2 regions of the Halomonas sp. LES1 genome follow, and region 2 is predicted to be linked to the other one. Evidence: predicted binding sites of a transcription regulator. Region 2 holds the regulator's gene; the other holds the start of a gene.
The links. Region 2 encodes PhoB, which activates phosphate uptake and scavenging genes when phosphate is short. Its sites were predicted from a motif close to TGTCATANNNNTGTCANA; they were not measured.

Region 1 (7,738 bases), on a different contig from region 2:
ATCAGTACCGTGGCGGTGTGCAAGTACCTGCTGCGCGGCGACATCATCGAATAGGGAGACATCATGACGCTGCACTTACTTATCGAGGGAGTCGCTTCCTTTCTGCTGGTGGCCGGCGGCGCCTTCATCTTTATCGGCTCGTTGGGCATGACCCATCTGCGCGACTTCTACATGCGACTGCACGGTCCCACCAAGGCCACCACCCTGGGCATCGGCTGCATGCTGGGCGCCTCGATGATCTACTTCTGGGCGAGCGAGGGGAAACCGGAGATTCAGGAGGTGCTGATCACCATCTTCCTGTTTATCACCGCGCCGGTCAGCGCCCACCTGCTGGCCAAGACCGGGCTTCATCAGAAGCTCAAGCACGTGGACAAGACCGCCGGCCGGCCGGCCGAGCTGCGCCGCGAGGAGGTCGGCGAGAAGCCGGTCCCCCACCCGGACCGCGGCTACGACTAACGCCTCCCCCCGGCCCGCCGGTGGCGGGCCTAGACCCAGCCTCCCAGCTCGTTGTCGATGATCGACAGCAGGGCCGCGATATGGTCGTCACGTTCGTTGAGGCAGGGCACATAGGTGAAGGTCTCGCCACCGGCCTCGAGGAAGGCATCGCGAATCTCCTCCTCGATCTCCTCCAGGGTCTCGACACAGTCGGCGGAGAAGGCCGGCGACACCACGGCAATATGCTTCCTGCCCTGGCGCGCCAGCTCGGCGACATGCTCCACGGTGGCCGGCCCCACCCACTCTTCGGGACCGAACTGCGACTGGAAGGCGGTCTGGATGGCCCCTTCCTCCCAGCCTAGCGCCTCGCGCAGCAGCCGCGTGGTCTTCTGACACTGGCAGTGGTAGGGATCCCCCTCCATCAGGAAACGCTTGGGCACGCCATGATAGGAGGCCACCAGCACCTCGGGTGCCGTCTCGGCGGCGTCATAGGCCTCGCGCACGCTGTTGGCCAGGGCTTCGATATACTGCGGGTGCTCGAAGTAGGCCGGCACGGTGCGAATCGCCGGTTGCCACTTGAGCTTCATCAGGGTGCGGAAGGCATGATCATTGGCGGTGGCGGTGGTCGGCGAGGCGTACTGCGGATAGAGCGGAAAGAATAGAATCCGCTCGCAGCCCGCCGCCTGCAGACGCCTGAGTACGCTGTCGGTGGAGGGGTTGCCGTAGCGCATGGCGAAGTCGACCATCACCCGGTCGCCATGGCGCGCCTCGAGCCCCTCGGCCACCTTGCGGGTCTGCTCCCGGGTAATGGTCAGCAGCGGGCTCTCATCTTTCTCGGTGTTCCAGATACCGCGATAGGCCTCGCCGGACTTGAAGGGGCGGCGCGAGAGGATGATCAGCTGCAGCAGTGGCTGCCACTTCCAGCTGGGGTAGTCCACCACTCGCTTGTCGGAGAGGAATTCGTTGAGGTAGCGACGCATGGACCGGTAGTCGGTGGCATCCGGAGTGCCCAGGTTGACCAGCACCACCCCGACCCGGGCCTGAGGAATCGGCGGATGATCCTCCGGTGCATGGGCCAGGCGCCCGCAGCCGGGATGGTCCATGCCGGGATTGGCCGAATCCTGGATCGTGGTGGTCATGGGGTGACTCCTTGGTCGATACGCACGGTGGATGAAGACGGGGCTAGTGTATCAGGCCCCTCGCGGCGGCGGCGATCAGGTTGTACTATCAGCCTGATTTGTACAACCTGAGATCAAGCCATGTCCCGTCCCCTGGTGCTCGTGCTCGGCGACCAGCTCAGCCTGGCGCTTCCCAGTCTCCGCGACTTGCCCGTCAACGCGGTGGTGGCGCTCTGCGAGGTCTCCGCCGAGGGGCGCTATGTGCCACACCACCCCCAGAAGATCGCGCTGATCCTCGCCGCCATGCGCCACTTCGCCGCGGCACTGCGCAAGCGCGGCTACCGGGTGCACTACAGCGCCCTGGATGACCCCGACAATACCCAGGAGCTGATGACGGAGGCACAGCGTCTGGCCGCACTCCACGCCTGCGACGAGATCCGGGTCGTGCGCCCCGGGGAGTGGCGGCTGTGGCAGGCGATGCGCGAGCGTGAGCGCGCCGCTCTGCCCTGGCGACTCCTCGAGGACGACCGCTTCTATACCACCCCGGATGACTTCGCGGCCTGGGCAGGCGGCCGCGAGTCGCTGCGCATGGAGTACTTCTACCGGGAGCAACGGCGCCGCAGCGGCCTGCTGATGGAGGGCGACGGGCCCGCCGGCGGCCGCTGGAACCTCGACCACGACAACCGCGAGCCGCTGCCGGCTGGGCTCTCGGTGCCCGCGCCGCCCCGTCATCGCCATGACGCCACCACTCGCGCGGTGATCGCCCTGGTGGCGGAACACTTCGGCGACCACTTCGGCAGCCTCGAGGGCTTCCACTGGCCGGTGACGCGGCGCCAGGCGCTGGTCGACCTGCGCCATTTCATCGAGCACCTGCTGCCCGCCTTCGGTCGCTACCAGGATGCCATCAGCGACAGTGAGCCCTTCCTGTTCCATTCGCGACTCTCGGCGGCGCTCAACCTGGGGCTGCTCTCTCCCCGGGAGGTGTGCGAAGCCGCCGAGCGCGAATACCACGAGGGGCGAGCGCCACTCAACTCGGTGGAGGGCTTCATCCGCCAGGTGCTGGGCTGGCGCGAATATGTCCGCGGGCTCTACTGGACCCGCATGCCCGACTACAAGCGCGGCAACGCCTTGAGCGCCCGGCGTGGCCTGCCGAGCTTCTTCTGGGACGGCGAGACCGAGATGCGCTGCCTGCGCCGCGCCATCGAGATGACCCGCGACAACGCCTATGCCCACCATATCCAGCGGTTGATGGTGACGGGCAACTTCGCCCTGCTCTGCGATGTGGCACCCGAGGCGCTCTGCGACTGGTATCTGGCGGTCTACGCCGACGCCTGCGAGTGGGTGGAGCTGCCCAACACCCTGGGCATGGTGCTGCACGCCGATGGCGGGCTGATGGGCTCGAAGCCCTACTGCGCCTCGGGCAAGTATATCGATCGCATGTCGGATCACTGCCGGCACTGTCGTTTCGACCCCAAACGGGCGACGGGTCCCGACGCCTGCCCGTTCAACAGCCTCTACTGGGACTTTCTGGAGCGCCACGCCGAGACCCTGAGCACCAATCCGCGCATGAAGCTGATCTACGGCAACCTGTCGCGCATGAGCGAGGAGAAGCGCAACGCCATGCGCGATCAGGCCGGCGCCTTCCTCGAGCAGCTCGATGCCGCGCCCGCCTATTCACACGACCATGGTCAGGGCGAACACCGGGCGGGCTATGCTGGCGTCGAGGAGACTCCGAGATGACCCGACACGCCACCCTCGCTGCCCGCGCCCCGGTGACCCTCTTCCATGATGGCCACTGCCCGCTGTGCCAGCGGGAGGTCGCCTGGCTGGCGCGTCACCCGCGCCGCGAGCGCGTCAGGCTGGTGGATATCCAGGCCGCAAATTTCGATGCCGCCCCGCTCGGCCGCAGTGTTGCCGCGATGATGGGCCGACTGCACCTGCGCGACGCTAACGGTCGCTGGTTCGTGGGAATGGACGCCAGCCGTGCCCTCTACGCGGTGCTGGGCTATCGACGGCGGGTCTGGATAAGCACCCTGCCAGGGATCGGCGGGCTGATGGATGCGGGGTACTACTGGTTTGCCCGCCGCCGCCTGCATCTGGGGCGCTGGCTGGAACGGCGGGAGAAGGAGTGACGCGTGGCCCTGCTTGCGAGGGCGGCTCAGAACACCAGCGGCATGCGTGAGGTCAGCGGCTCCTGATAGTGAGTCTCGCGACCGATCACCTCATCGTGGGGCACCTGCTGCACCAGGTGGGCGCGGTGGATACCGGCACGCTTGAGCTCCACGTAGACATCTTCCAGCGAGCGGAAGAGCACCGGCTTGCCCTTACGGGTCAGCATATGACGCTGCCCCTCGATATCCTCCAGCTCCACTTGGTAGAAGCGGCTGCCGGCATGGCCGATGACGCGAATCTCGTAGTTGTCGTGATGGGCCGCGAAGGCCTTTAACTCGTGAAATTCCATGGATCCCTCCAGGTATTTTATCGTTGAAGTTCCTGGCAGCCTGACACCCACGGATGACACCGGGGTGACGACCGCATGTCAAAGATATGACACCGGCATCCCTGGCGAGTTCCGCAAGCTATTGATAATCTGAGGGATCAATCGCCTTGCCCAGGGAGTTTCGGTCGACCCACTTTCCGGCCTTGGTCTCCTTGTAGCGAAATACCACTCTATCACCGACGACCACCGGAAGCTCGGCATCCTCGGTCTGGTAGCTGTAGGTCTCGCCCTCCACTACCAGCTGGTAGCGGTAGAGGTCGGGCATGCCCAGCCACTCCTTGAACGGGCCTTCGCGCTCCACGGACTGAAGCTCGCCGCGCGCCTCCAGCTTGGGTGCACGCTGTCGATTACCGCGCCGAAATCCGCCTGCCATGCTGCCTCCTGGCTATGCTAACTGAAAGGGTGGGCATTATACGGGCCCCTCGTTCCGGCTCAAGTCGAGAGGCGACGCCTACTCGCCGAAGCCATCGCCATAGCTGTCCGGCGCCAGGTCCTCGAAGCGGGTATAGCGGCCGATAAATGCCATATGTACCGTGCCGATGGGACCATTACGCTGCTTGCCGATGATCAACTCGGCGAGACCCTGATTGTCGGGGTTGTCAGGATTATAGACCTCGTCGCGGTAGACGAAGGCGATCACGTCGGCATCCTGCTCGATGGCGCCACTCTCGCGAAGGTCCGACATCACCGGGCGCTTGTTGGGTCGCTGCTCGAGGGAGCGGTTGAGCTGGGAGAGGGCCACCACCGGGCAGCCGAACTCCTTGGCCAGCCCCTTGAGCGAGCGGGAGATCTCGGAGATCTCGCCGGTGCGGTTCTCGGAGAAGCCGGGGATCTGCATCAACTGCAGATAGTCGATCATCACCAGCCCGACATTGCCATGCTCCCGGACCACACGCCGAATACGCGAACGCATCTCGTTGGGTGACAGCGCCGCGGTATCATCGATGAACAGCTGCTTGTCCTTGAGCAGGTTGACCGCCGAGGTCAGGCGCGGCCAGTCCTCGTCCTCCAGCTGGCCCGTCCGCACCCGAGTTTGGTCGATGCGCCCCAGCGAGGAGAGCATGCGCAGCATCAGGGCATCGGCGGGCATCTCCATGGAGAACACCATCACCGGCTTCTCGCTGGAGATGACCGCATGCTCCACCAGGTTCATGGCGAAGGTCGTCTTGCCCATGGAGGGGCGCCCGGCAATGATCACCAGGTCCGAGGGCTGCAGGCCCGAGGTCATCTCGTCGAGGTCACGGAAGCCGGTGGAGAGTCCGGTCATCTCGCCCTGCATGTTGAACAGCTCGTCGATGCGGTCCACCGCCTTGGCGAGCAGCTCGCTCATGCCGATGGGGCCACCCGACTTGGGCCGCTCCTCGCTGATCTGGAAGACCAGGCGCTCGGCCTCGTCGACCAGCTCATTCGCCGGTCTCCCCTGGGGGCTGAAGGCGCCATCGGCGATCTGGCTGGCGGCACGGATCAACTTGCGCAGGGTGGCCCGCTCGCGAACGATATCGGCATAGGCGCGGATATTGCTGGCCGATGGCGTGTTGCGGGCCAGCTCCGCCAGCGTCGCCAGGCCGCCCACGGTATCGAGCTGGTCGCGCCCCTCCAGCGCCTCGGAGAGCGTCACCACGTCCAGCGGCCGCGCCGACTCGGCCAGCTCGGCCATGACATTGAAGATCAGTCGATGTTCGTAACGGTAGAAGTCGTCGGCCACCAGACGGTCGGCGACATTGTCCCAGGCCTGGTTATCGAGCATCAGCCCGCCCAGCACCGACTGCTCCGCCTCCAGCGAGTGGGGCGGCACCTTGAGGGCGGCGGTTTCCTGATCGTGCTCGAGCATCTCTGACATGGCGGTCTTCACCCTGGGCATTGCGGGGACGCCATTCTACCCCAGACAGGCGGCGCGCCCCATGACTCTTCCCCCCAACGCGACGAGGGGCGCGAGGATCTCTCCTCGCGCCCCTCGTCGGTGGCGGCCGTCTGAACTTACTCGGCCACTACCACCACGCGCACGGTGGCTTCGACTTCGGCATGCAGGCGCAGCTGAATGTCGTACTCGCCGACGGCACGGATCGGACCTTCCGGCATGCGCACTTCGCTCTTGGCCACATCGATGCCGGCAGACGCGATGGCGTCGGCCAGGTCGCGGGGGCCGATGGAGCCGAACAGCTTGCCTTCATCGCCGGACTTGGCGACCAGGGAGAGTTCGATCTCGTTGAGCTGAGCGGCGCGCTCTTCGGCCTCGGCCTTGCGCTCGGCGGCCTGGGCCTCGAGCTCGGCACGCTGGGCCTCGAAGGCCTCGATGTTGTCCTTGGTGGCCGGCACGGCGAGACCGTAGGGCACCAGGTAGTTGCGGCCGTAGCCGGGCTTGACGGTCACCTGGTCACCCAGGCCGCCCAGCTTGCCAATGTTGTCGAGCAGAATGACTTCCATCTCGTAAACCTCTTGTCAGTTACGGCTGGCCAGGCGCCCGCGAATGTCCGCGAAGACGTCGATAGCGGCCAGCAGCAGCACGATCAGAATCATGGGCCATGTAGTGATCAGCAGCAGGTAGAAGACGACCAGCCACAGCCCGTTCATCCCTTTAAATCCGATAAATCCATGCACCAGGGCGATGCCGGCGATCAGCAGCGGTACCCACAGCAGCATACCCAGGCCGGGCAGCCCCAGCACGGCACCGATCACGCCGAGCGCCACCAACATAGCCAGTTCGGCGGGCCTCAGGCGCAGGGCGTGGAACTCCTCGCGGAATCCACCGGGGTTGTAGAGCCCCGCCTGCCAGCTACGCGCCAGGGCCAGGCAGCCCACGGCGGCGATCAGCACGATAAGCCCGGTGACGCCACCGATCAGCAATCCCGCCAGCTGCTCGGTATCGAGCCCCTGACTGCCCAGCTCGTTGAGCAGGCGTCCCACCTCGGGAGAGGCCTGACGCAGCTGGTCGAGCAGCTCCCCGGTGCCACCGGGCGGCAGGAAGATCCCCAGCTGGATCATCACCGCGCCAGCCAGGGCACCGGCGATCAGCGCCTCGCTCCAGCGCAGGCGAGAGCGCAGCACCACCGCCATCAGGGTCACCAGCAGCACGCTGGCCAGGGGGATGACATCCCCCTGCACCCACCACCAGCCCGAAGGCACGGCGGCAGCCACGATCACCGGTAGCGCCGGGGAGAGGCCTCGACGCAGGGTGACCAGGGCCGCGATGGCGGCCCCCAGCCAGAACAGCCAGGGAATCAGGGTGGCCACGACGGCCCCGCCGATGGCGTGGGGCGTGCCGCGCATCACCCAGCGGGCGATCGTCAGCATCTTGCCGCTGGCTTACTGGTGGCTATCGGAGTAGGGCAGCAGTGCCAGGTAGCGCGAGCGCTTGACGGCGGTCGCCAGCTGACGCTGGTAGCGGGCCTTGGTACCGGTGATGCGGCTGGGAACGATCTTGCCGGTCTCGGTGATGTAGGCCTTGAGGGTGTCCAGATCCTTGTAGTCGATCTGCTTCACGCCCTCGGCGGTGAAACGGCAGAACTTGCGGCGACGGAAAAAGCGTGCCATGTAAAGACTCCTTCAGACGTGCGATGGGGGTATCAGGCGGACTCGGCGCGAGGCTTCTCGTCGCGAGGCTTTTCGTCGCGGCGAGCGCGCTTCTCTTCCACCGGCTTCATCATCGGCGAGGCCTCGGTGATGGCTTCGTTGCAGCGCACCACCA
Region 2 (7,738 bases):
GGGCCTCTGCCTGGGCACTTTCGGGGGGCCAGCAGCAGCGCCTGGTGATCGCCCGGACCCTGGCGGTTCAGCCCGAGGTGCTGCTGCTCGACGAACCGGCCTCTGCCCTGGATCCCATCTCGACGCTGAAGATCGAGGAGCTGATCGGCAACCTGAAGTCGCGCCTCAGCCTGGTGCTGGTCACCCACAACATGCAGCAGGCGGCACGGGTCTCCGATTTCACCGCCTTCCTCGAGCAGGGCGAGCTGGTGGAGTACGGCCCCACCCAGACGCTGTTCACCCATCCGCGCCTCGCGCGCACCGAGAACTACATCACCGGGCGCATGACCTGAAGGGTCCGGCCCCAAGGAGAGTCCCATGGACATCAGCAGCGATATCCACAGCCAGCACATTTCCCGTCAGTTCAATCAGGAGCTCGAGGAGCTCAAGACCCAGCTGATGGCGATGGGGGGCCTGGTCGAGAAACAGGTCCAGGATGCCGTGGCGGCCCTGCTCGAGGGGGATTCCGCACTGGGCCGTCAGGTGGTCGAAAATGATCGCACGGTCAACGACATGCAGATCAGGATCGATGCGGAGTGCACCCAGGTCCTGGCGCGACGACAGCCTACCGCGTCCGACCTGCGTCTGGTGCTGGCGGTGATCCGCGCCGCCTCCGATCTGGAGCGCATCGGTGACGAGGCGAGCAAGATCGCCCGCAACTCCTGTGAGTTGATCGAGGGCGATAACGGCAGCCGCGGCTTCGTGGAGGTACGCATGATCAGCGAACATGTGCGGCGCATGGTGCGCGATGCGCTGACCTCCTTCGCCAGGCTCGATACCGAGCTGGCGCTCAAGCTGGTCCACGAGGATGAGCAGGTCGACAGCGAGTACCAGAGCGCCATGCGCTCGCTGATGACCTTCATGATGGAGGATGCGCGCTCGATCTCGCCGGTGCTCAGCCTGATGTGGATCCTGCGTGCCCTGGAGCGCATCGGCGACCATGCCAACAACCTCGCCGAATATGTGGTCTATCTGGTCAACGGCATGGATATCCGCCATACCGCGCCCGATGACCTGGATGCCGAGGCCATTGCCCGCAGGGGTTGACCATCGCCGGTGTTTCGTCGTCAATAACGCAGCCCCTTGATCTCGATCGCTGCAAGAGACGCTGAAATGCTTGATGCCTTCACGGCCCTGGCCCGTGGTACCCGCCTGGTCTACGGCGCCGGCCTGCGCCGCTATGTGTTTGCCCCCATCGCCGTGAACCTGCTGGTCTACGTCGCCATGCTGTGGTTCGTGCTGGCCAACTTCGGCAGCTGGCTGGACCACTGGATGAGCCTGGTACCGGGCTGGCTCGCCTGGCTGGAGTGGCTGATCTGGCCGCTGTTCGTGGTCAGCCTGGTGCTGGTGGTGTTCTTCACCTTTACCCTGGTGACGCACCTTGTCGCCGCGCCCTTCTACGGCTTTCTGGCCGAAAGGGTGGAGATCGAGGCCACCGGGCGGCAGCCGCTGGATGACCGGGGACTGACGAGAACCGCACTGGATGCCCTGGGCCGCGAGCTGGTCAAGCTGGTCTATATCCTGCCGCGCATGGCGGCCCTGTTCGTGCTCAGCTGGATTCCCGTGGTCAATCTGGTGGCCCCGCTGCTCTGGGCGCTGTTCTCGGCGTGGATGATGGCGATCACCTATCTCGACTACCCCATGGACAACAACAAGGTCAGCTTCGCCGAGATGCGACGCCGCCTCAGGATGCGCTGGTGGCCGACCATGACCTATGGGGGCGGGGTGACCCTGATCACCTGGATCCCGCTGGCCAACCTCTTCCTGCTGCCCGGGGCGGTGGCCGCCGCGGTGCTGATGTGGGACGGCCACTATCGTGACCTGCCCGCCGACCTGCCAACCCGTCGTTGAGGCGGCGTCAGGTCGCGCGGGTCTCCCCTTCCAGTCGGGTAGCGGGGAAGAGACAGCGAAAGGTGGTGCCCTGGCGCGGCCGTGAGTCGATCTCCAGGCGGGCGTCGTGGCGTAGCAGCACGTGCTTGACGATGGCCAGGCCGAGGCCGGTACCGCCGGTCGCCGTGCTGCGCCCCTTGTCGACCCGGTAGAAGCGCTCGGTAAGGCGCGGAACATGCACCGGGTCGATGCCTTCGCCGTCGTCGACCACCTCCAGGTAGGCGCCATGGTCGGGCCCGGGGCGCCAGCTCAGGGTGATATGACTGCCTTCGGCGGTGTAGCGCACGGCGTTGAAGGCCAGGTTGGAGAGGGCGCTGCGAACCTCCTGTTCACTGCCCACCAGGGCGCGAGGCTCCTTGAGCTCCACCCGGATGTGATGGCGACCGCCGGATAGCGCCATGGCATCCCGCTTTACGCCCTCCAGCAATCTGACCATGTCCAGCGGGGCATGGTCGCTGCCGCTGCGGTCGATCTCCAGCCGCGACAGCAGCAGCAGGTCCTGGACCAGGTTCTGCATGCGGGTGGTCTGCTCCTGCATCTGGCCGAGTCCCCTGGCGAACCGTGGGGGCAGCTGGTCGGCGAAGCTGGCGTAGGTCTCCAGGTAGCCGGCCAGCACGGTGAGAGGGGTGCGCAGCTCATGGGAGACATTGGCCACGAAGTCCCGGCGCATCTCCTCGAGGCGATGCAGGCGGGTGATATCGCGGGCCATCAGCAGCCGCTCGTCGTCGCCATAGAGGGTGATCTGAAACTCCAGGATGGTCCGCTCGTCGATGGGGGAGGGCAGGGTCAGGGAGTCGCGGTAGTCGCGTGCATGGAAGTACTCGACGAAGCGCGGGTCGCGCAGCAGGTTGGTGATATGGTGGCCGCGATCATGGGGCGCTTCCAGCCCCAGCAGCCGAGCCGCCGCGCTGTTCCACCACTCCATGTCGCCGTGTCGGTCGAGCATGACCACGCTGTCGCGCATGGCCTCGGAGGACTCCTGAATCCGCCCCAGGGTGCTGCGCAGTCGCTCCTGGGCGATACGCTGGACCTTCTGGTAGCGGTAGAGGCGATCCATCAGCTCACCCCATAGCCCGGCGGCCGAGGGCGGCTCGGCCTGGCTGTCATGGGTCAGCCAGTGGTGAAGGCGGTGCAGTTGATAGAGATGGTAGACAAGGCTCAGCGCGAGCCCCAGGGCCAGGCCGGCCCCCGGCGCGCCCAGCGGCCAGCCGACCGCCAGACCGAGGCCGGCGAGCAGAAGCAGGCGCCATAGCTCATGCCTCCAGTGCCTCACGTCAGCCCTTGGTGGAGAACCGGTAGCCGGTGCCACGCACCGTCTGTACCAGGTGCTGATGGCGCTCGCCCAGCGCCTTGCGCAGGCGGCGGATATGCACGTCGACGGTGCGCTCCTCCACGTAGACGTTGCCGCCCCACACCTGATCGAGCAGCTGGCTGCGAGTGTAGGCGCGCTCCTGGTGGGTCATGAAGAACTGCAGCAGGCGGTACTCGGTAGGGCCCACCCCCAGCTCCTGCCCGTCGGCGCTGACCCGATGGCTGACCGGATCGAGCCGCAGGCCATCCACCTCCACCGCCTCCTCGACACCATGGGGCGTTGCCCGGCGCAGCACGGCCTTGAGGCGTGCCACCAGCTCCCGGGGCGAGAAGGGCTTGGTGATATAGTCATCGGCGCCGGCCTCGAGCCCCTGGATCTTGTTGTCCTCCTCGCCCTTGGCGGTGAGCATGATGATCGGCAGTTCGGCGGTGGTCTCGTCGCGCTTGAGGCGCCGCGCCAGCTCGATGCCGCTGGTGCCGGGCATCATCCAGTCGAGCAGCAGGAGGTCGGGCTGGTGGTCGACCACCATGGCATGGGCGGTCTGGGCGTTGTCCGCCTCGAGCACGCGATAGTCGGCCATCTCCAGCGCCATGGCGATCATCTCGCGGATGGGCGCTTCATCATCGACGATCAGTACGGTCTTGGCGGTCATCCTGAAGCCTCGGGTCAATGACGGGTCGATGTCGAGTAGATCACGACATTATGACACTGACATGACAGGCCGGCCCGCACCGGAGGCACGGCTACTGGATGCCTGGCCACAGGCTCAGGGCGATGCCCGCGAACACCAGCAGACCCGACCAGTAGTTGTTGAGAAAGGCCCGGAAGCAGGGCTCCCGCTCGCGCTCGCGGATCAGCCAGTGCTGCCAGACGAAGGTGGCCGCCATGGCCACCAGCCCCAGCCAGAAGAAGCCGCCCAGGGCGAGTCGTGTGCCGGCCCAGGCCAGCAGCAGCAGCGTCACGATCTGCAGCAGGCCGATCATGAAGCGGTCGGCGCTGCCGAACAGCACCGCGGTGGACTTGATGCCGACCTTCAGGTCGTCGTCGCGATCGACCATGGCGTACTGGGTGTCGTAGGCGATGGTCCACACCACATTGGCCGCGAACAGCAGCCACGCCTCGAAGGGCACATGGCCGAGCACCGCACCGTACGCCATGGGGATCGCCCAGGAGAATGCCGCTCCCAGAAACAGCTGCGGCAGATGGGTGTAGCGCTTCATGAAGGGGTAGATGAAGGCCAGTATCACCCCACCGATGGAGAGCAGCACCGTGAACAGGTTGGTGAACAGCACCAGCACGAAGGCGCCCGCCACCAGCATCAGAAACAGCGCCTGGGCCTCGCCCTCGCCGATGCGCCCGGTGGCCAGGGGGCGGTCGAGGGTGCGCTTGACGTAGCCGTCCACATGGCGGTCGGCGTAGTCATTGATCACGCAGCCGGCGGCACGCATCAGATAGACGCCGGCGATGAAGATCAGCAGCAGGCGACGGCTGGGCAGCCCCTCGGCGGCGGTCCACAGCGCCCACAGGGTAGGCCACATCAGCAGCCAGGTGCCGATGGGACGGTCGAGGCGTGTCAGGCGCAGGAAGTCGGGGAGTCGGGCCAGGCCCGTGGGGCGCATCAAAGAGCGGTCCATCTCTACCTCGTGGCGGGTGGGAACACCAAAGCCTAGCGCGAAGGCAGGCCGAGGTCATCCGCCATGGCGTCGAGGAACCACTCCTGCACCAGCACGCGGAAGCCACCGTGGTGAAATACCGAACGGCGTCCCCAGGGCCCGCGGGTCTCTTGGAAGCCTGCCGGGTCACGGGTGACCTCGATCTCGCCGCGCTCGAGGTCGGGCTGACGGAACAGCCAGCTGCCCAGGGAGCGCTCGCCGAGATGCGCCAGCTCGTGGGCGGGCAGGCCCTCGAGCGGGGCCACCGAGCGTGCCACCACCCAGGGCGTCTCGCCCAGGCATAGCGCGACCTCGCGCCGCCAGGCCTGGCGGCCCGGGGGGAGGTCCAGCGCCTGGGCCTCGTCGCGCCGCAGCGCACCGGTGCGCTGGTCGATCAGGTGGACCCGGAAGGGACGCGGGCGCCCCGCCTCGGTGAGGCGCAGGGTCAAGGAGTCCCGCGAGCCTACCCACTGGCGCCAGGCCGGGCTCATGGTGGGGCGGACGGCGGCCAGGGGTAACCAGCGCGCGGGGCCATGCTGGGCGTGGGATCGGGAATCGGACACCGCGGACTCTCTGTCCATCCATGGGGGCGGGTAGTGTACCATGCGCAACCACCACCCATCCTCGACGAGGAGACCCATGAGTGCCCCCCTGACCATTCTCGGCAGCGGCATGGCGGGCCTTGGCCTGCTGCGCCAGCTGCGTGCCCTGGACAAGGAGCGGTCGGTGACCCTGATCACCGCCGACAGCGGTGACGACTACTCCAAGCCGCTGCTCTCAACCGGCTTCACCAAGGGGCTGCCACCCGAGCGGCTGGCGGCCCGTGATGCCCTGGCGGTGGCAGAATCGCTGAATGCAGTGGTGCGCACCCAGACTCGCGTCGACGCCATCGATACCGACTCCCGCATCCTGCATATCGGGGAGGAGCGGCTGACCTACGGCGAGCTGGTGCTGGCGACCGGAGCGGCGCCCACCATGCCCTTCGATATTCCGGCGTCCCTGGCCGGTCGGGTGATGGCGATCAACGACCTGGATGATTATCGGGCCTTCCACGCCGCAATAGGCGCCCTGGGCCGCTCCGCCCGAGTGGCGATCATCGGTGCCGGCCTGGTGGGCTGCGAGTTCGCCAACGACCTGCTGGCGGGCGGCCACCGGGTGACCCTGGTCGCACCGGAAACGGCACCGCTGCCGCGGCTGCTCCCCGAGCCGCTGGGCCGGGCGCTGGGGGAGGCGTTCCACGCGGCGGGCATGGCCCTGTGCATGGGGAGCGGTGTCGCCGGGCTGGCTGCCGAGGGCAGCGAGGCCGTCGTCGAGCTCGACGGTGGTGGATCGGTGGTGGCCGATCTGGTGCTGCTGGCGACGGGGCTGCGGCCTCGCACGTCACTGGCCGAAAGGGCGGGGGTCGAGGTCAGCGCCGCGGGGATTCATACCGATCGCCTGATGGCCACCTCGGCGCCGGGGGTGCATGCCCTGGGCGATGTGGCCTGCGTCGACGGCGTCAATGCCATGTATGTGCAGCCGCTGCAGGCCGGCGCCAGGGCCCTGGCGCATACTCTTGCCGGCACGCCGACGCCGGTGCGTTATGGCCCCTGGCCGGTGCTGGTCAAGACGCCGTTGCTGCCGGTAGTATCGCTGCCGCCCGCCCATCCCCCGGCGCGCTGGCGCATCGAGGGCGAGGCGGGGGATCTGACCGCCCTGGCCGAGGCCGAGGACAGCCGTTTGATCGGATTTGCGTTGACAGGAAGCTGTGTGCGTCGGAAAGTCGAACTGGCGCGGGCTGCGCCGGCGTTGCTAGGCTAGGTCGGCGATGGCGGTCCCAGGGTCGCCCTATGTTGTAGTAGATCGTTAGTATCTCTTTCGACGTCGCTCGCCCGTCGCCCGGTGAGACAACCGAGTGAACGGCGAGCGTCGTCTGCCATGACAGCTATCTCCCGACGAAGGTGTCGGGACCCAGTGTCAATACCAGGAGGGTTGTATGCGTAAGCCAGAACTCGCGGCGGCGATTGCCGAGCGTGCCGATCTGTCCAAGGACAAGGCGAGCCAGGTGCTCAATGTCATTCTCGACGAGATCACCGGGAGTGTCTCCCAGGGGCAGGATGTCACCCTGATCGGCTTCGGTACCTTTGCCGTGCGCGAGCGTGCCGCGCGCACCGGCAAGAACCCCCAGACCGGTCAGCCGATGAACATTCCGGCCAGCAAGACCGTGGCCTTCAAGCCGGGCAAGGGCCTCAAGGACGCCGTGGCCAAGTAACTCCGGGGAAAGCAACCCCGGGAACGTCACTCCGGGAAAGTGCCCCCGAACGCCTGGCCCCTTTCCGGTGCCAGGCGTCTTTCCCCCTATTCTCCAGGGATCCGGTGGTGATGACATGAAGCTGAAACTGATGCTCTGGGTGCTGGGTTGGCTACTCAAGCGCGCCTTGCGTCGCAAGGCACGCTTCCGCGAGCTCCTCGACGAGATGGGCCATCTCGACTGGGGGGTGGCCACCGAGGATCTCTCCATCGCCCGCCACTACCGCATGTCGCCTCGTGGCATCGAGCATGGCCGCGGCCTGCCGGTGGATCTCGACCTGGAGCTGCGCTTCGAGGATGCGACGACCGCGCTCGAGGTGCTGCGCAAGCCGAGCCAGCGGGTCTTCCTCGACGGCATGATGGAGGGCCGTGTGCGCCTGGTGGGCGATGCCAACGACCTGCAGCGCCTGCAGAAGTTGCTGCGCCACCTCTGACACGCCTCACCATGTCTCCGTCACTGGTCCTGCGGCGCTTCTGGACCCTCGAGGCCGCCGCCTACAGCCTGCGGGTGTTTATTGCCCTGGGTGGCATCACCCTGCTGTGCTGGTGGCGCGGC

Region 1: a site for PhoB is predicted at 4,089-4,106, ahead of RM463_RS07865 (DUF6482 family protein). Genes of this name have one in related genera too.

The regions. Positions count from the first base shown of each region.
Region 1 is NZ_JAVRGC010000003.1:117,961-125,698, forward strand. Features, by position in the region: gene RM463_RS07840 (K+/H+ antiporter subunit F) at 1-54, shown strand, start outside; gene RM463_RS07845 (Na+/H+ antiporter subunit G) at 64-456, shown strand; gene hemH (ferrochelatase) at 486-1,574, opposite strand; gene RM463_RS07855 (cryptochrome/photolyase family protein) at 1,695-3,293, shown strand; gene RM463_RS07860 (DUF393 domain-containing protein) at 3,290-3,685, shown strand; gene RM463_RS07865 (DUF6482 family protein) at 3,712-4,014, opposite strand; gene RM463_RS07870 (hypothetical protein) at 4,133-4,426, opposite strand; gene dnaB (replicative DNA helicase) at 4,505-5,893, opposite strand; gene rplI (50S ribosomal protein L9) at 6,031-6,477, opposite strand; gene RM463_RS07885 (hypothetical protein) at 6,493-7,344, opposite strand; gene rpsR (30S ribosomal protein S18) at 7,357-7,584, opposite strand; gene rpsF (30S ribosomal protein S6) at 7,617-7,738, opposite strand, start outside.
Region 2 is NZ_JAVRGC010000005.1:80,824-88,561, reverse strand. Features, by position in the region: gene pstB (phosphate ABC transporter ATP-binding protein PstB) at 1-332, shown strand, start outside; gene phoU (phosphate signaling complex protein PhoU) at 358-1,086, shown strand; gene cysZ (sulfate transporter CysZ) at 1,153-1,890, shown strand; gene phoR (phosphate regulon sensor histidine kinase PhoR) at 1,898-3,202, opposite strand; gene phoB (phosphate regulon transcriptional regulator PhoB) at 3,204-3,893, opposite strand; gene ubiA (4-hydroxybenzoate octaprenyltransferase) at 3,985-4,875, opposite strand; gene RM463_RS12130 (chorismate--pyruvate lyase family protein) at 4,908-5,474, opposite strand; gene RM463_RS12125 (FAD-dependent oxidoreductase) at 5,533-6,693, shown strand; gene RM463_RS12120 (HU family DNA-binding protein) at 6,869-7,144, shown strand; gene RM463_RS12115 (hypothetical protein) at 7,260-7,616, shown strand; gene yccS (YccS family putative transporter) at 7,628-7,738, shown strand, end outside.